4 regions of the Marinobacterium sp. NO-S09 genome follow, and region 3 is predicted to be linked to each of the others. Evidence: predicted binding sites of a transcription regulator. Region 3 holds the regulator's gene; each other region holds the start of a gene.

Region 1 (4,666 bases), 1.1 Mb from region 3:
AGGACCTTCAGTCCAAGCAAAGCTCTCTGGAAGATATTTTCGTCAACCTCGTTCACCGCCCGGAGGCGTCCGCATGAACCTCAATGGCGTTCGCGCTATCTACAAATTCGAGATGAACCGCACTCGCCGCACCCTGATGCAGAGCGTGATTTCGCCGGTGCTGTCGACCTCGCTCTATTTCATCGTGTTCGGCACCGCCATCGGCTCGCGCATGGGCGAGATCGACGGCGTTAGCTACGGGGCGTTCATTATTCCCGGCCTGTTGATGCTGTCACTGCTGAGCGAGAGTATTTCCAACGCTTCCTTCGGCATCTTCTTCCCCAAGTTTTCCGGCACCATCTATGAGGTGCTGTCGGCCCCGGTGTCCTCATTCGAGATTATCGCCGGGTATGTGGGGGCGGCCGCAACCAAGTCGTTAATTATCGGCACGCTGATACTGCTCACGGCACGGCTGTTTGTGGACTACAGCATCGCCCACCCGTTCTGGATGCTGGCGTTCCTGCTGCTGACAGCGCTCACCTTCAGCCTGTTCGGCTTTATCATCGGCGTCTGGGCCAACGACTTCCAGCAGCTGCAGATCATCCCGCTGATGGTGATCACCCCGCTGACTTTCCTTGGCGGTGCCTTCTACTCCATCAACATGCTGCCCGAGCCCTGGCAGACACTGACTCTGTTCAACCCCGTGGTCTATCTGATTAATGGCTTCCGCTGGGCCTTCTATGGCGTGGCCGATGTGCATATGGGCCTGAGCCTGGGCATGACGCTGCTGTTCCTGCTGATCTGCCTGTCCGTGGTCTGGTGGATCTTCCGCACCGGCTACCGTATCAAGCCCTGAGCCACCAACTTTTTTACGGATAGTGCCGCCCCCGATGCGGCGTGTACTATCCGGCCTACTATCACCGGAACGACATTGGAGAGTTGTAGATGAGCGTTAAACTCGCCCCGACCCTGACGCTGGCCAACGGCGTCGAAATCCCCCAGCTGGGGCTGGGTACCTGGCCGATGAACGATGCCGAAGCCAGCCAGGCTGTGACCACGGCGCTGGAGCTGGGTTATCGCCTGATCGACACGGCGGAGAACTACGAGAATGAACGCGGTGTTGGCAAGGGTATCCGCAATGCGTCCATCCCGCGTGAACAGGTGTTTGTGACCACCAAATTCAACCGCCAATGGCACAGCTTTGATGGCGCGCGGGAAGCCTGCGAAGCCAGCCTGCAGCGTCTCGGGCTGGACTATATCGACCTGCTGCTGATCCACTGGCCCAACCCGGATCAGGACCGCTTCCTCGAAGCCTTTCTGGGCCTGATGAACCTGCTCGACAAGGGGCTGGTCCGGGCGATTGGTACGTCCAACTTCAAGCCGGCCCATCTGCAGCGCTTGCTTGATCTGGGACTGGCACCGCATCTGAACCAGATCCAGCTGGACCCTTACCACCGCCGCGACGACCTGATCGCCCTGCACCAACAGCAGGGTATCCAGACGCAGGCCTGGCGCCCGTTGGGCTGTGGTGGCGACATGCTGAACGACCCCGTGATCACGGGCATCGCGGCGCAGCACCAGCACACCACGGCGCAAATCGTGCTGCGCTGGGCCATGCAGCAGGGCATCGCCGCCGCACCCAAGTCCGCCAATCCGCAACGCATGGCGGAAAACCTGAACCTGTTCGACTTTGAGCTCAGCACTGAGGAGATGGCGGCGCTGGATCAGCTCGGACGTGACGATCCTGACATGCTGGATGCGGACAACTTCGGTCACTGACCGAGACTGCCACCTCAGCGATCTTCGCCTTCCAGGCAGGCAAGGGTGAGCGGGTCACGCTCACCCTTGTAGTACTTATCCAGTATCTGCTCAAACACAGATCCGGCCTCATCCACCTGCGCAAACAGGGTCGCGCAGGAGCGCAATTTCAGGTCATCCGGCGAGCCCATAATCGCATGGGCACTCACCCCTTCCAGCGCCAGCAACGCTTCGCAGCACTCACGCAGCCGGGCGCCCAACACCGGGTGCTGCAGATAGGCACGCGCCTCTTCAATACCGGGGATGCCATAACGCCTGGCCATGCCGCTGCGCCCCAGTGCGCTCAGTTGCGGCAGGATAAACCAGATCCAGTGACTGCGTTTACGCCCCGCCCGCAGCTCGGCCAGCGCCTGTGGATACACGCTTGCCTGCGCCTGCACAAAGGCGTCCAGTGAAAAGGGTTCCTGCATCGTCATCAGCCTGTCATCGGACTTTGTACTACTTTGATTAAGTGTAGCGAAGTGTTCGCGTACACAGCTGCGGCTGTCACGATTAATCAATATGGCCTGCAAATTGCTGAGTAAAACCTAATCACCCTTCTGTGAACCGGGGAATTCGCGTTTTCACAGTTTTCCCTGCCCCACGGGCCAGCAAGAGCCTGAAGGGTGCACACAACCGGACAGCACTGCTTCTTTTTGGTGCATTCCTGAGCCTCAGCATGACAAGCAGGTTTGGCTATGACGATGGATTGGAAAGCGTACGACCCGAACGGGTATTTTGATGAGCTAATCGATGCCAAGGGCGGTGTTCGCCCACCAGCACGCCAGTTGATTCAATGCCTGGACTCCCTCCCCCCCGAAGAGATCGAATCACGCCGGCAGATGGCCGAAGCCACGATTCAGGAGATGGGGGTCAGTTTTACCGTCTACACCGGCGAAGGCACCATCGACCGTGCCTGGCCCTTTGATATCATTCCGCGCACCATTTCCGCCAGCCAGTGGCGCACCACGGCGGCCGGTCTGGAGCAGAGGCTGAAAGCGCTCAACCTGTTTATCAACGATCTCTACCACGATCAGCAGATTCTCAAAGACGGCATCATCCCCAGCGAGATCATTCTGGAATCGAAGAACTTCCGCCCGGAATGTGTCGGCATCTCGCCGCCGCTGAATGTCTGGGCCCATATCTGCGGTACCGACCTGGTCCGCGATGGTGATGGCGAGTTCTACGTGCTGGAAGATAACCTGCGTGTGCCATCCGGCGTGTCCTACATGCTGGAGAACCGCGCGATCACCAAGCGCGTGCTGCCCGAGCTGTTCGAGCAGGACGACATCCTGCCGGTCACCGATTACTGTGCCCAGCTGTTCGACATGCTCAAATCCCTGTCGCCACGGGATGTGCGTAAACCCGTCATCGTGGTACTGACCCCCGGCATATTCAACTCCGCCTATTTCGAGCACACCTTCCTGGCTCAGCAGATGGGCGTCGAGCTGGTCGAGGGTTCGGATCTGGTGGTGGATGAAAAGGATTGCGTTTACATGCGCACCATCAGCGGCCTGGAACGGGTGGATGTGATCTACCGCCGCATTGACGATCTGTTCCTCGACCCTGAGGTGTTCGAAAAGGATTCCGTTCTGGGCGTACCGGGGCTGATGCGGGCCTGGCAGAAAGGCAAGGTCGCACTGGCCAATGCACCGGGTGCCGGCGTGGCCGATGACAAGGTAGTGTATGCCTATGTCCCCGAGATTATCCGCTACTACCTGAACGAAGAGCCGATCATCAAGAACGTGGAAACTTACCTCTGTGATGATCCCGAACAGCGTGCCTATGTGTTGGAGAATCTGGACAAACTGGTGGTGAAGCCCGCCAACGAGTCCGGCGGCTACGGCATGCTGGTGGGACCTCACTCCACCAAGAAGGAACAGGCCCAGTTCGCCAAGCTGATTCAGGACAACCCGCGCAACTACATCGCCCAGCCCACACTGGCCCTCTCCACTGCCCCGACCTTGGTTGAACAGGGACGACTGGAACCGCGCCATCTGGATCTGCGCCCCTTCATCCTGCAGGGCAAGGAGACCTACGTGACCACCGGCGGGCTGACCCGTGTGGCCATGAAAAAGGGCTCACTGGTGGTGAACTCCTCCCAGGGTGGGGGAAGCAAGGACACCTGGATTGTTGCCGGCGGGGAGGAATAAACAATGCTGTCAAAAGTTGCCGAACGTCTTTACTGGGCCGCCCGCTATCTGGAGCGCGTGGAAAATACTGCCCGCCTGGTGGGTGTCTACGACAAGTTGCTGTTCGACCTGCCACGTGATGTGAATATCAGCTGGTACAGCCTGGTCGAGTTGAACAGCGCCACCGGCCCCTTTGAAGAGCGCTATCAGGTTCGCAGCGAGCACAATGTGGTCAAGTTCATGCTGGCCGACGATACCAACCCCAGCTCCATGCTCACCGCGTTGAGCATGCTGCGCGAGAACATCCGCACCAGCCGTGATGTGCTGCCGGTGGAAAGCTGGGAACATATCAACGAGCTCTACCTGTACGCGCAGAACAATATCCGTCTGGGCATCAACCGCAGTCAGCGCCATGAGTTTCTGGACCAGATCGTGTGCCGCTGCCAGATGTTCTTCGGCATGCTGTCCGGCACCATGAGCCACGACGCCCCCTGGCAGTTCGTCAAACTGGGGCGGGATCTGGAGCGCGCGGATATGACCACCCGTATTCTGGATGCCGGTGCCGCTGCCCTGCAGCAGGCCAATGGCGATTCCAGCGTCAACCTGCGTCAGGTGGTCTGGGGCAATGTGTTGCGCTCCGCCAGTGCCTATATGAGTTACCGCCGCAGCGTGCGCCTGTCTGTCGCCGGGCCGGATGTAGCCTGGTACCTGCTGCAGGACCCCAACTTCCCGCGCAGCGTTGCCGCCTGTCTTACCCA
Region 2 (4,666 bases), 140 kb from region 3:
GGTGGCGTCCATGACGCCGGAGCCGCCGGAGGAAATCCAGTCCATCATCGAGGACATTCGTATCCCCCGGGGTGCTGCCCAGGCGCATGCACACTGAGCCTGATACGGATCAGCCGGGGGCGTGATGCCCCCGGTACTCTCTGATGCAATAACCGGGTGAGGAGACGACGGATGCCAGATGCATTTAACATGGATAACATCCCCTTCAGCCTGCTGAATGAGGACGAACAGGCGATGCTGGGCAAGAATCTGGATATCGGATACTTCCAGCAGGGCGAAGCGATCATTACAGCGGGTGAAAAGCCCGAAGGGCTGTTTATCATCCTCAAGGGCCGGGTTAGCGAAAGCGAGGCGGCTGATAAGGGTGAAGAGGGTGGTGGCCAGCACATTTTTGTTCACTACGAGAATGAAGATTACTTTGGTGGCTGGTCAGCGGTGCGTGGCACTGCCATTCACAACTTTGTGGCGGACGAAGAAACCATCTGCCATATCCTGCCCACGAGGACTCTGCTGGACCTGATCGCCAGCAATGCCCAGTTTGCTGATTACTTCCAGCAGAACCTGGCGGTAAAAAGAGAGATTGTCGCGCAACACGGCGGCAACCAGGACATGGCCGAGTTCATGCTGGCTCGCATCACGGATGCCACTGTGCGTGAGCCGCTGGTGGTGGAGCAGGGAACCAGCATCAAGCAGGCGACCGAGCTGATGCGTCAGCACAAGTCCGACTGTCTGCTGGCACGCCGAGGCGGCCGTTACGGCATGGTGACCGGCACCGACCTGCTGGATGCCGTGGTGATCAATGAGAAACCGCTGGATACCGATATCATCGATGTGGCCAGTTTCCGTCTGATCACTATCGATCACGAAGATTACCTGTTCAATGCACTGGTCATGATGACCCAGCAGCAGATTGAAAGGGTCGTGGTAATGGATGGCCAGTCCATGGTCGGGGTTGTTGAGCTGACCGATGTACTGAGTTATTTCTCCAGCCATTCCCATGTGATCGGTTTGCGTATCGAGCGCGCCGGTACCATCGAGCAATTGCGCGAAGCGGCTCAGGGCCTGAACGAGCTGATCAAGGCGCTGATTTCCGCCGGAGTGAAGATCCGCTTCACCATGGATCTGCTGGCGGCCATGAACGGCCGTATTATTTCCAAGCTGTTCGATCTGATTATTCCGGCAGACATGCAGCCTCATGTGTGTTTGATCGTGATGGGGTCGGAGGGGCGTGGTGAGCAGATCATGAAAACCGACCAGGATAACGCCCTTATCTACCGCGAAAACCTGGTCTGGCCCGGCATGCAGGAGACCCTGAACCGGTTCAGCGAGAACCTGATTTCGTTCGGTTTTCCACCCTGCCCGGGCAATATCATGGTATCCAACCCGGAGTGGGTGAACTCCGTGGGGGACTGGACCCAGCACCTGAGTGACTGGGCCGACACCTGTGAAGGCAATGCTCAGATGAACCTGGCCATTGCCGTGGATGCAAAGCCTGTAGCGGGCAATGAGGCCCTGTTCAAGGTGGCGCGCAACTGGTTCCTGCGTCACCTGCGTAACAATGATGTGTTCTTCTCCCACTTTGCCCGTGCGGCGGTGGAGTTTGATACGCCACTGACCTTTTTCGGCAACCTCAAGGACAAGGGGCAGCTGGATATCAAAAAAGGCGGCATCTTCCCGATTGTGCATGGCGTGCGCACCCTGGCACTGGAGCACCGTATTCTCAAGACCAATACTTTTCAGCGCATTGAAACGCTGGTGGAGCAGAAGGTCATGCAGGCCGAACATGGCAGTGATCTGTCCGAGGCGCTGGCCCTGTTTATCCAGCTGCGCCTGCGTCAGCAGATCCGTCGGGCGGAGGAGCAGGAAGATGGCCTGGACCCCACGCCTAACCAGATCGACCTGCAGCAATTAAACAAGCTTGAACGTGACCTGCTGCGCGACGCTCTTCATGTCGTGAAGGGATTCAAGAAGCACCTGGCAACACGCTACCACCTCGGAGGCTGATACAGATGATCATTCCGCGCTCGATAAGGCGCTATAAGGAACGCAAGGAGCATCGGGAAGGGCCCTGGGCGGAGCTGTTCGAACCTTACAAGGGTGACGAGGTCGTATCCCTGGATTGTGAAACCACCAGTCTGGATGTGAAAAAGGCCGAGATTCTGTCGATCGGTGCAGTACGGATTAAGGGCCGCAAGGTCATTACCAGTGATCGTCTGGATATCAAGCTCAAGCCGCCGGCCAGTCTCAGTGGTGATTCCATCAAGATTCACAAGCTCAGGGCGCAGGATCTGGTTGATGGTATCGAGCTTGAGGATGCGTTGAAACAGGTGCTGGAGTTTGTCGGCAACCGACCCATTCTGGGCTATTACGTCAACTTTGATGTGCGTGTGCTGGACAAGTTTCTGCGTCCCCAGCTGGGGTTCGGTCTGCCCAACAAGGCGGTTGAGCTGTCCCACGTCTACCACGACATCATCAAGTGGAAGCATGTCGGTGGCGACGTGGACCTGCGCTTCGATACCATTGCCGGCAAATTGGATATCCCCATCCTTGAACGACATACTGCGTTGGGTGATGCGATCACGGTTGCCTTGATGTATGTCCGTCTGAAGTACGGTGAAACGCCGAAAAATATCTACTGAGCGGCAAATCCTGTATATTGAATTGAGAGAACGGGCCGTATGGCCCGTTTTTTGCTTGCATCACAGGGCAGGAGCCTTTTTCCGACATATCGTCAATCTATTGTCGGTTTGTGTACTATCCGGCTTGATGAGGTTAGGACAGGCTCTATAATGTCAAAATATTGCCGCACAGGAGAGGTATAGCATGATTGAACGTGCTGATATCAACAGCCTGCTGTCGCAGATGCGGACGATTCGGCAGGAGATGCAGCAGGGCGTGGCGCCCGTGCAGGCACCGGAGCTGAATCAGGTGTCCGGGATCAGCAAGGCCGACAGCAGCGGCTTTGCCGATCTGCTCAAAAGCGCTGTGGACAAGGTTAACGAACATCAGTCTGAAGCATCCCGTCTGCGCACGGCCTACGAGAAGGGTGACCCCTCGGTAGACCTGCCCCAGGTGATGATTCAGGCGCAGAAAGCCTCAGTTTCGTTTCAGGCAATGACCCAGGTACGCAACCGTCTGGTCACGGCTTATGAAGATGTTATGAAGATGCCGATCTAACACTCGGCAGCGGTCAGGATTAAATGGATAACACGGCAGCACAATTAAGCGGCAAGGGCAGTCTGATGACCGGCTTCAATAGCCTGGGCATCCTGCGGCAGCTCGGTCTTATGATCGGTTTGGCTGCCAGTATTGCCATCGGTTTTGCCGTGGTGCTCTGGTCGCAAAAGCCTGACTACCGGGTGTTGTTCTCCAATCTCAACTTTGCCGATGCCAACGAAGTCATCGAGCAACTCAAGCTGTACAGCGTTCCCTACAAGTTTGATACCGACGGCCGTGCCATTCTGGTGCCGGAAGAGCATGTGCATCAGGCGCGCCTGAAACTGGCCTCCGAGGGTTTTACCGCTGACAAGACCGTCGGCTTTGAACTGCTGGAGCAGGAACAGGGTCTGGGCACCAGTCAGTTCATGGAGAATGCGCGCTTCCGGCGTGGCCTGGAAGGTGAGTTGGCACGTACTATCAGTAGCCTTCTGGCGGTGCGGTCCGCCCGTGTACACCTGGCCTTGCCCAAAGAGTCGGTGTTTGTGCGAGACCAGCGCAAACCCCGCGCCTCTGTCTTTATCGAAATGTTTTCCGGCCGTACTCTGGCCCGTGATCAGGTTGCGGCCATTGCCAATCTGGTCGCGTCCAGCATTCCTGAATTGGCGGTGGATGATGTCACCGTTGTGGATCAGAAGGGGCGTCTGCTTAATACTCGCGATCAGGATGAAGATGTGGTGCTGGCGGCCAAGCAGCTGGAGTACACCCGTCAGGTCGAGCAGACCCTGGTTAACCGCATCAACAGCATTCTGCAGCCGGTGGTCGGGCTGGGTAACTTCCGTGCCGAAGTATCCACCGATATTGATTTCACCCAGGTAGAGCAGGCCGATGAAATCTATAACCCGGACCTGCCGGCCCTGCGCAGTGAGAAAACGCTGGAAGAAAAGCGTGCCGCGGGTGAGCTGGCCCGAGGTGTGCCTGGTGCGCTGACCAACCAGCCGCCTGGCCCGAATGAAGTCCCCGAGCAGATTGAACCCGGTACGGTCGGCGCCGCCAATGCCGCTGGCGCTACAGGGACCGGGTCCAGCCGTGAGCAGGCTGTACGCAACTACGAGCTGGACCGCACTCTCAGTTATACCCGTCACCAGACGGGCGTGATCAAGCGCCTAAGTGTCGCTGTCGTGGTGGACGACCTGACGACGACCAACCCCGAGAGTGGCGAAGCCCAGCGCATGACCTGGTCGGAAAATGAATTGCAGCGGCTGCAAACTCTGGTACGCAATGCCGTGGGCTATTCGGCGGTGCGGGGCGACAGCGTGACCGTGATTAACTCGCCGTTTGTACCGGATGAACCCATCAGCATGGAAGATCCTGCCATCTGGGAGCAGGACTGGTTCTGGGATTTGATCAAACAGGTGATGGCTGCGTTGTTTGTCCTGGTTCTGGTCTTCTTTGTATTGCGCCCCATTCTGCGCAGTCTGGCCGATGCCGGCAAAACCAAGGATGTCGT
Region 3 (4,666 bases):
CGGGGCCAGATCATGATCACCGAGGATGATGTCACCCGCATGCCCATGCACGAGCGTGCGCGACGCGGTATTGGCTACCTGCCTCAGGAAGCTTCGGTGTTTCGCAAACTCAGCGTGCGCGATAATCTGATGGCGATACTGGAAACCCGACCCGAGCTCGATGCCAGCCGCCGCAAGGCCCTGCTGGAAGAGCTGCTGGAAGAGTTTCATATCACCCATCTGAAAGACAGCCTGGGCATGTCGCTTTCCGGCGGCGAACGTCGACGGGTAGAGATCGCCCGCGCCCTGGCAACAGAACCTGATTTTATTCTGCTGGATGAGCCCTTTGCCGGCGTTGACCCCATATCGGTCAGTGACATCAAGCAGACCATTCGCCACCTGCAATCACGCGGTATCGGTGTATTGATCACAGACCACAACGTGCGTGAGACGCTTGATATCTGTGAACAAGCCTATATCGTCAGTGAAGGAGGCATATTGGCACAGGGTACCCCGGAGGTGATCCTGGCGGATCAACAAGTCCGTCGTGCCTATCTGGGCGAGCAGTTCTCGCTTTAGCGGCTTTCCCCCGGGAGTCTTCCTAGCAGTTCAATTGGCAGTCGTTTATGAAACAATCCTTACAACTCAAGATCGGCCAACAGCTGACCATGACCCCTCAGTTGCAACAGGCAATCCGCCTGCTGCAGCTTTCCTCGCTGGACCTCCAACAGGAGATTCAGGAGGCGCTGGACAGCAACCCCCTGCTGGAAGCCGAAGAGGAGCATGAGACTCATCAGGCCGCCGAGGCGGACAGCGACCGTCAGGACAGCGACTCAGCGGACAACACGTCCAGCCGGGAAACCGCCAGCACCAGCGACAACGCTGACAGTGACGACAACTGGAGTGATGACCAGCCCGAAGATCACTGGAATGATCAGATTCCGGCCGAGCTGACCACGGACAGCAGCTGGGATGACACCTTCCAGCACCAGAGCACACCGTCCCAGCCCCGTGATGACGACTGGTCGCCGGGCGACAATGACACCATGGAAGACAGCCTGCAGGATCACCTGTTGTGGCAGCTCAACCTCACCCCCATGAGTGAGACCGATTACCAGATCGCGCTGGCCATCATTGACTCGGTGGATGCCGATGGCTACCTCACCACCAGTACCGAGGATCTGCTGGAGCATTTCCAGAATCACCAGCCCGAGGACTTTGCGGATGCGGAGCTGGATGAAGTGGAAGCCGTGCTGCACCGCCTGCAGCAGTTTGATCCGACCGGTGTCTGTGCCCGCGACCTCAATGAATGCTTGCGTCTGCAGCTGCTGCAACTGCCCGAAGATACTCCATTGCGCCCCTATGCGATCCGCCTGGTGCGCGACCATCTTAATCTGCTGGGCAGCCACGACTACCGCACATTGATGCGCCGCATGCGCCTGAAGGAGCCGGAACTGCAACAGGTCATCAGCCTGATCCAGAGCCTGAACCCCAAGCCCGGCGGCATCATCAGCCCTGAAGCCGCGCAGTATGTCATCCCGGATGTACTGGTGCGCAAACAGCAGGGCCAGTGGACCGTGAGCCTCAACAATGAGGCCTCACCCAAGCTCAAGATCAACAGCCAGTATGCCGACCTGGTGCGCCGCGCCGATAACAGCGCCGACAACACCTACCTGAAGAACCACCTGCAGGAAGCACGCTGGTTCCTCAAGAGCCTGGCCAGCCGCAACGAAACACTGCTCAAGGTCACCACGGAGATCGTGGCGCGCCAGATCGACTTCTTTGAAGAAGGTGACGAGGGCATGAAACCGATGGTTCTGCATGACATCGCCGAAGCGGTCGACATGCACGAATCCACCATCTCGCGCGTTACCACCCAGAAATACATGCACACACCGCGTGGCATCTTCGAGCTAAAGTACTTTTTCTCCAGCCATGTGGGTACTTCCGATGGCGGAGCCGCCTCGTCTACCGCCATCCGCGCATTGATCAAGAAGCTGATCAATGATGAAAATACAGCCAAACCGCTGAGTGACAACAAAATCGCACAGCTACTCAAGGAACAGGGCATTAACGTTGCCCGCCGTACCGTTGCAAAATATCGGGAGGCAATGCACATTCCGCCTTCTAATGAGCGCAAGCGTCTGGTTTAATGAGAGTGAAGGCGGTGCATCTGCTGCACCCCTATGAGAAGGAGAAAAACCTATGCAGATCAACATCACTGGCCACCATGTCGAACTGACTGATGCCCTGAATGACTATGTACGTAACAAGTTTGATCGTCTGGAACGTCACTTCGACAACATCACCAATGCACAGGTCACCCTTAGCGTAGAGAAACAGCGCCAGAAATCCGAGGCCAACATCCACCTCGCCGGCGGTGAAGTCTTTGCTGCGAACGAACACGACGACATGTATGCCGCCATCGACGGCATGGTCGACAAGCTCGATCGTCAGATCATCAAGCACAAAGAAAAGATGAAATCCCACAAATAACCGGTAGCAGCACGTAACCACATGCAACTATCAGAACTGCTGACCCCATCGCGCACACTCTGCCACGTCGATGTAGTCAGCAAAAAGCGGGTTCTCGAACTCGCCAGCCAAACCATTGCAGAGCAGTTGGATGGCCCGGCCGCTGAAGATATCTTCAGCGGCCTTATCAATCGTGAACGCCTGGGCAGCACCGGTATCGGTGAAGGCGTCGCCATTCCTCACTGTCGTATGGCCGGCGTACACAAGGCCGTTGGACTGCTGATGACACTGACCAGCCCGATCGATTTCGATGCCATCGATAATCGCCCGGTTGATCTGGTGTGCCTGCTGCTGGTCCCGGAAGAAGGCGCCGAAGAACATCTGCAAACCCTGGCGGGATTGGCTGAACTGTTCAACCATTCGGAAACGCGGGACTCGCTGCGAGCCTGCGGCAGTGCCGATGATCTGCTGGAGCGCGTCCAACAGCTCTGCCAGGAGCATTGAGCATGCGCCTGGTTGTGCTCAGTGGTCGCTCGGGATCAGGTAAAAGTACGGCACTTCAGGTACTGGAAGACGTCGGCTTCTACTGCATCGACAACCTGCCTGCCCTGCTGCTGCCTGACTTGATCAAGCTGATGCTGGCCGATCCCCAGCCAATCAGCAAAATTGCCGTCAGCATTGATGCCCGCAACCAGCCCAGCAACCTGCAGCAGTTCCCCGAGATCATGGCCCAGCTGCAGAAGCTGCCGAACCTGGGCATCGAAACCCTGTTTCTTGACGCCGGCGAGGCCACCTTGTTGCGCCGCTACAATGCCACACGCCGCCGTCACCCTCTGAGCGACAATAACCAGAGCCTGCAGCAGTCCATTCGCAACGAACGCGAGCTGCTGGAGCCCATTGCCACCCAGGCCGACCTGCGCATCGATACCACACGCCTGTCTCTGTATGAGCTGCGTGATGAAGTCAAACTGCGCGTCGCCGGGCGCACGGAACAGGAACTGTCGCTGCAGTTCGAGTCATTCGGTTTCAAGCACGGCGTGCCACTGGATGTGGATTTCACTTTCGATGTGCGCTCCCTGCCCAACCCCTATTGGGTGCCCGAGCTGCGCCGCCACACAGGGCGCGACCAGGAAGTGATCGACTTTCTGTCCGGATACGAGGATGTCACTGAAATGGTGACCGATATCCGCCAGTTCGTGGAAAAATGGCTGCCCCGCTTCCGCGCCAATAACCGCAGCTATATCACCATCGGTATCGGCTGTACCGGCGGCCAGCACCGCTCTGTCTATGTTTGCGAACAGCTTGCTGGCCATTTCCGCACGCTTATGGATAATGTCCAGATATTGCACCGTGAACTAAGACAGCCTGGGTCGGACTGAAGCTAGCATGGTTGAAAAACGCCTGACGATTATCAACAAACTTGGCCTGCACGCCCGTGCAGCGGCTAAACTCGTCACCACGGCCAACCAGTTCGACTCCGATATTCGCATTGCCCGTGATGACCGGGAAATTGATGGCAAAAGTATCATGTCGGTGATGATGCTGGCCGCCAGCAAAGGCACCGAAATCGAACTCCGCATCCAGGGTCAGGACGAACATCACGCCCTGAGTGCACTCGAATCCCTGATCAATAACCGCTTCGACGAACCCGAATAAACAAACCGCTTTACCTCTTCACCTTCAGCACCGGAAACCAGCGCCATGAGCCAGCAGGATCAGCTTTCCAACCTGGAAACCCTCAGTGCCGCTCTCGAAGTCGGCGAACTGCAGCAGCTCAGATTCATGCTCAACAAGGGACTCAAGCCCGTTGAGGTGGCACACCTGCTGGAAAAAACGCCACCGCGCGAGCGCCAGATCCTGTGGAACCTGCTCAACAAGGACCTGGAAGGTGAGGTGCTGCAATATCTGGGCGATGAAGCACAGGCGGAAATCCTGAGCCGCATGGAAGCCTCGGAAGTACTGGCGATTACCGAATCGCTGGAAACCGATGACATGGCCGACATTCTGCAGCAGCTGCCCGAACGGGTGATGAAAGAGCTGCTGAAAATCATGGACCGGGAGAACCGTGAACGCGTCGAGCAGGTGCTCTCGTTCCCGGAGGATACCGCCGGCGGCTTGATGAATACCGATACGGTAACCATCCGCCCGGATATTACTGCAGAGACGGTATTGCGCTACCTGCGCCGTCACAAGGAGATCCCCGAGACCACCG
Region 4 (4,666 bases), 1.1 Mb from region 3:
CCGGATAGCCGATGGCCGCTGCCAGAGTGGAGTTCTTCACCAGGCTCTGATATTCCGAGTTCAGCAAGGGCACGATCACGCGCATCGCCTGAGGCACGATGATCAGCGACATGATCTTCTTCTCTTTCAGGCCCAGGCTGCGTGCGGCTTCTGTCTGGCCATGGGGAATCGACTGCACCCCGGCACGCACCGCTTCCGCGATGAAGGAACCGGTATAGACCGACAGCGCAATGGCCAATGCCATCAACTCGGGAATGACCGTGATACCACCGAAATAGTTGAAGCCCTTGAGTGCAGGGTACTCAACTGTGAACGGCATGCCGGTCACAATCAACGCCAGCAGCGGAAGACCAATCACCATGGCGATGGACGTGTACAGCACCGGGAAGGGCTGGCCAGTCAGTTCCTGACGTTTTTTCGCCCAGCGACGCAGTACGAAAATACCCGCGATCGCCACGCCCAGCGCAACCTCAGCTACCCAGAACAGGTCGCTGCCCACCATTTTAGGCAGGTACAGACCACGCACGTTGAGGAAGATCGCCTCGCCCAGGCTCAGACTCTGGCGTGCCCCCGGCAGTGTCGAAAGCACCGCGAAGTACCAGAAGAACACCTGCAGCAGCAGCGGAATGTTACGAAAGGTTTCCACATAGACCGTAGCCGCCTTGCGGACCAGCCAGTTATGGGAGAAGTATGCGACCCCGAACACAAACCCCAGCAGGGTGGCAAAGAAAATACCGATGCCGGACACCAGCAGGGTATTCAGAAAGCCGACAATGAAGATGCGGCCATAGGTATCTGTCGCTTCAAAGGGAATCAGCGACATCAGCACATCGTATCCGGCCGAGGCGGTTAGAAAGCTGAAACCGGTTTTGATACCGGTGGCTTCCATATTGGCCAGGACATTGCTGATGACGGAATAGAAAAAGTAACCAAGGCCCAAGACCAGCAGAACCTGATAAAACAGGGCGCGGATATTGGGGTTATTGTAGAAAGCCGCTGAGCCGTTCCCGCCGGATTTACGCGCAGCCGACTTGGTTTGTTCAATGGTTTTTTGTTTAAACATTGAAGTGACCTGAAGTGGGAGCAAAAGCAACAGGGGAGCTTGAGCTCCCCTGTATTAGTCCAACGATTAGCGCATTGCCTGTGAGTACATGATGCCGCCGTCTTTCCAGCTGGCATTAAGACCACGCTCCAGTTTCAACGGAGAGTCCATCCCCACATTGCGTTCGAAGGATTCGGCGTAGTTACCGACCTGCTTCACAATGTTATACGCCCAGTTCGCCTCCAGACCCAGGTTGGCACCCAGTTCACCCTCACCGCCCAGCAGACGCTTGTTGGCCGGATTACCGTTGGCGAGCTTGTCATCCACATTGGCAGAAGTAACACCCTGCTCTTCAGCTTCGATCATGGCGTTCAGTGACCATTTCACGATGTTGAACCACTGGTCGTCACCCTGACGGACAACGGGGCCCAACGGCTCTTTGGAGATCACTTCCGGCAGGATCACCGCATTAGCCGGGTTCGACAGGCCAACGCGCAGTGCCGCCAGCTGGGAGCCATCGGAGGTCAGGAAGTCACAGCGACCGGACTCAAAGCCCTGACGGGTCTGGTCAGACGTGTCGAAGGTGACCGCTTTGTAGGACATGCCGTGCTGACGGAAAAAGTCCGCAATGGCCAGCTCGGTAGACGTACCCGCCTGGATACAGGCGTTGGCGCCGTCCAGTTCCAGCGCGCTGCTCACGCCCAGATCCTTCATTACCATGAAGCTGGCACCATCGTAGAAGTTGGTACCGGCGAAGTTGATCCCCAGAGAGGTATCACGGGTGTGTGTCCAGGTGGTGTTGCGCGACAGCATGTCGACCTCACCGGACACCAGCGCGGTGAAACGCTCTTTGGCCGTCAGCGGCTTGAACTGAACCGCATCCGCATCGCCCAGCACCGCTGCGGCGACCGAACGGCAGACATCCACGTCCAGACCGCTCCATTTGCCGTTTTCGTCTTTTTCAGAGAAGCCCGCCAGGCCGGTGCTGACCCCGCAGGTGAGTGTTCCGCGTGATTTTACGTCATCCAGAGTCGCTGCTTGAACGCTGGCTGCGCCCGCTGTCAGGGTTGCTGCCAGGGTAGTGATCGCCAAGATATCCTTTTTACGCATGGAGCTAGTCCTCTCATTGAGACACTCAGTTTATTCTTATTGGAATTAGCAAAGGCCGTGCCACAACTCCTTAATATTCCGGCCTTAATCTATAGCAGCGTTTGTCGGCATTAACCAACTCAATTGAAAGCACATTCGACGAATGGGCTAAGTCATTTCAGACAGCCTGAAAGCATTTTTCGCCCTCCACTGGTGCAATTTTGCACACCTTTTGCACCATTTCAGCGCAAGATAACGACAATATTGTGCAACGCTTATTAATAGGCCCCGGCACAATTTTTTTTGCCCGACAGGAATGGATTACATCGCGCCAGTCGGAAAAACGCTATGCTGATGCCAGCACGGGTGAAGAACAGCACCTGGCCGATTGGTCCTTGCAACTCTGTATCGGGCAACTCAGCGCCCACCACCGAAAGGAGCAGAACCATGAGTGACATCTGTATTTTCCCCATCCCTGGCTGCGTCACCTTTCCTGGCACCCTGTTTCCACTGCATGTGTTCGAGCCGCGTTACCGCGAAATGATTCACCACTGCCTTGAAACCGATGCACTGGTTGCCATCTGCCACCCGCGCAAGGAAGTCAGCCCCGGAAAGCGCCCGGAAAACCTGGAACAGGCGCTGACATCCAACCAGGCCACTTACCGCCCCTATGATGTATTCAGTGCCGGCCGCTGCGAACTGCTGGAAACACTTGAAGATGGGCGCATGCTGCTCAATGTGCATGTGGAGCAACGCTACCGCCGTGACCATGAAGTGCAGCTGCTGCCATACCAGATCCATGCCTGCACGCCCTTCCCGGACCGCATCGACACACCGGAGGAGCAGGCGGAAAACAGGATATTGCGCGACAAGATTGCCCACCGACTGGAAGCACTGGCACATGCCGATCCGGGTGCCCGGGAGGTGATTGAGCGGGTGGCCCATTCCACTGACTGGTTGGAGAAATCCGACAGCGCGTTCAGCTTTGCGTTGTTTGGAGTGATCCGCTTTGAGCCGGAGATTTTGCAGGAACTGCTGGAGATGGACTCAGCCCATGCCAGGCTGAGTCACACTTTGGAGCTATTGAACGAGGTGGGTTAGATCCACCCCAGCCACTGCCACCAGAGGTAATCCAGCGGTAACAGAATCAGTACCGTGAGCACTGCCAGAATCAGGCAGAGCCGTGCCGCATGAATTACCGGCACACCCGCCAGTGGCATGGCCATCATCAGCGGCACCGACTGGTAGGTAAACACGATGGTGGAAAAACCAAATACCTGGGTCATCAGCACGGCCTCCAGACTGAACCCCGTCATCTCACTGATCTGACTGGCCAGCGGCGTCAGCGTTGCCGGCACCCCGGCCAGTGTCGCCACCACACCCGTGAACATGGCAAGCAGCGACAGGGAGAAGAAATTCAGTGCATCCTGTCCCGGCGCCAGCGGCAGCCAGTTCAATACCCGCATCCCCACAACCTGACTGATCTCGCTGTAATTGATCAAACTGGCAATCCCCAACAGCCCTGCCACCACCAGAATCGAGCTGAGGTTGATCTTCTCGTTGAAACTCTTGGTCGACACCATCCCCACGCCCGGCAACAACAGCAGGGTCGCCGCCGCCAGCCCTATCCAGGCGGCAGAAATATGGTGCACCGAGTCCGTAAGCCAGAACCCAAGCGTGGCCAGCATGATCACCAGCAACCGGCTTTCCCGGCCACTGAAGCCTCCATTGCTCTGCACCGGTGCCATGCGCTGAGGCGTATCCGGGTAGAGCTTGAGGATCAACACAATCAGCAGAACCGCTTTTAATGCGCCCAGCACCGGAAAGTGCAGCAACAGGTACTCGGTGAACATCGGCGTCCAGCCGTGAATGCTCTCCGAAGAGCCGATCATGATCATATTGGGGATATTGGCCGGCAGGATGGCAAAGGTGGGCAGATGACAGCCGAAAGCCGCGGCCAACACCACACCCTGCTGCCCCTTGCTGCCTTTGGCGAAGCCAAGGTTTTCAGCAATCACCAGCGCGATGGGGATAAACAGCATCACACGGCCCACGGATGAGGGCATGACAAACCCCAGCATCACGCCCATCAGCACGATACCGGTAATCAGACGTGCATAGCTGCTGTCCAGGTAGCGGGTAAAACGGCTGGAGATCCGTTGTGCCAGCCCGGTTTCGGTAATGGCGATACCGATAATCATGCCCGACACAATCAACCAACAGGCGGTAGAGGTGAGGCCGGAGAAGACCACTTCGGCCGGTGCCAGCGACAGCAACATCGCCAGCACCAGAATCACCAGCGCACTGATAAACTCCGGCAACGCACTGGTGGCAAAGAGCACCATGCCGGCCATCACCAGCAACGCCGTCGGCAACTGCTTACCCGTAAACAGTTGTGCCGCCGGTGTGAAAACAAGCAGCGCCGACAGCAGCGGAATCAATATCAGCGCGACCCACTGTGAGCGTTTCAAATCCCTGACCATATCCAACCCCTCAACAGATGCATCTCGCTATTCTGCCTCAGTGGCGCTAGGG

The links. Region 3 encodes sigma-54, which starts transcription at its own class of promoters, with help from an activator protein. Its sites were predicted from a motif close to TGGCACNNNNNTTGCTNT; they were not measured.
Region 1: O3C79_RS03635 (circularly permuted type 2 ATP-grasp protein) is a predicted target of sigma-54. The motif match lies at 2,300-2,317, and genes of this name have one in related genera.
Region 2: fliE (flagellar hook-basal body complex protein FliE) is a predicted target of sigma-54. The motif match lies at 2,680-2,697, and genes of this name have one in related genera.
Region 4: O3C79_RS03785 (amino acid ABC transporter substrate-binding protein) is a predicted target of sigma-54. The motif match lies at 2,198-2,215, and genes of this name have one in related genera.

What each region holds. Positions count from the first base shown of each region.
Region 1 is NZ_CP168954.1:750,229-754,894, reverse strand. It holds gene O3C79_RS03655 (ABC transporter ATP-binding protein) at 1-77, shown strand, start outside; gene O3C79_RS03650 (ABC transporter permease) at 74-835, shown strand; gene O3C79_RS03645 (aldo/keto reductase) at 925-1,758, shown strand; gene O3C79_RS03640 (DUF1810 domain-containing protein) at 1,773-2,207, opposite strand; gene O3C79_RS03635 (circularly permuted type 2 ATP-grasp protein) at 2,475-3,929, shown strand; gene O3C79_RS03630 (alpha-E domain-containing protein) at 3,933-4,666, shown strand, end outside.
Region 2 is NZ_CP168954.1:3,949,786-3,954,451, reverse strand. It holds gene O3C79_RS18275 (sodium:solute symporter family protein) at 1-97, shown strand, start outside; gene O3C79_RS18270 (putative nucleotidyltransferase substrate binding domain-containing protein) at 172-2,004, shown strand; gene O3C79_RS18265 (3'-5' exonuclease) at 2,010-2,639, shown strand; gene fliE (flagellar hook-basal body complex protein FliE) at 2,824-3,177, shown strand; gene fliF (flagellar basal-body MS-ring/collar protein FliF) at 3,201-4,666, shown strand, end outside.
Region 3 is NZ_CP168954.1:3,810,414-3,815,079, forward strand. It holds gene lptB (LPS export ABC transporter ATP-binding protein) at 1-558, shown strand, start outside; gene O3C79_RS17580 (RNA polymerase factor sigma-54) at 606-2,132, shown strand; gene hpf (ribosome hibernation-promoting factor, HPF/YfiA family) at 2,185-2,475, shown strand; gene O3C79_RS17590 (PTS sugar transporter subunit IIA) at 2,497-2,958, shown strand; gene rapZ (RNase adapter RapZ) at 2,961-3,833, shown strand; gene O3C79_RS17600 (HPr family phosphocarrier protein) at 3,841-4,110, shown strand; gene mgtE (magnesium transporter) at 4,156-4,666, shown strand, end outside.
Region 4 is NZ_CP168954.1:777,740-782,405, reverse strand. It holds gene O3C79_RS03790 (amino acid ABC transporter permease) at 1-1,063, opposite strand, end outside; gene O3C79_RS03785 (amino acid ABC transporter substrate-binding protein) at 1,130-2,152, opposite strand; gene O3C79_RS03780 (hypothetical protein) at 2,410-2,589, opposite strand; gene O3C79_RS03775 (LON peptidase substrate-binding domain-containing protein) at 2,579-3,232, shown strand; gene O3C79_RS03770 (SLC13 family permease) at 3,229-4,614, opposite strand.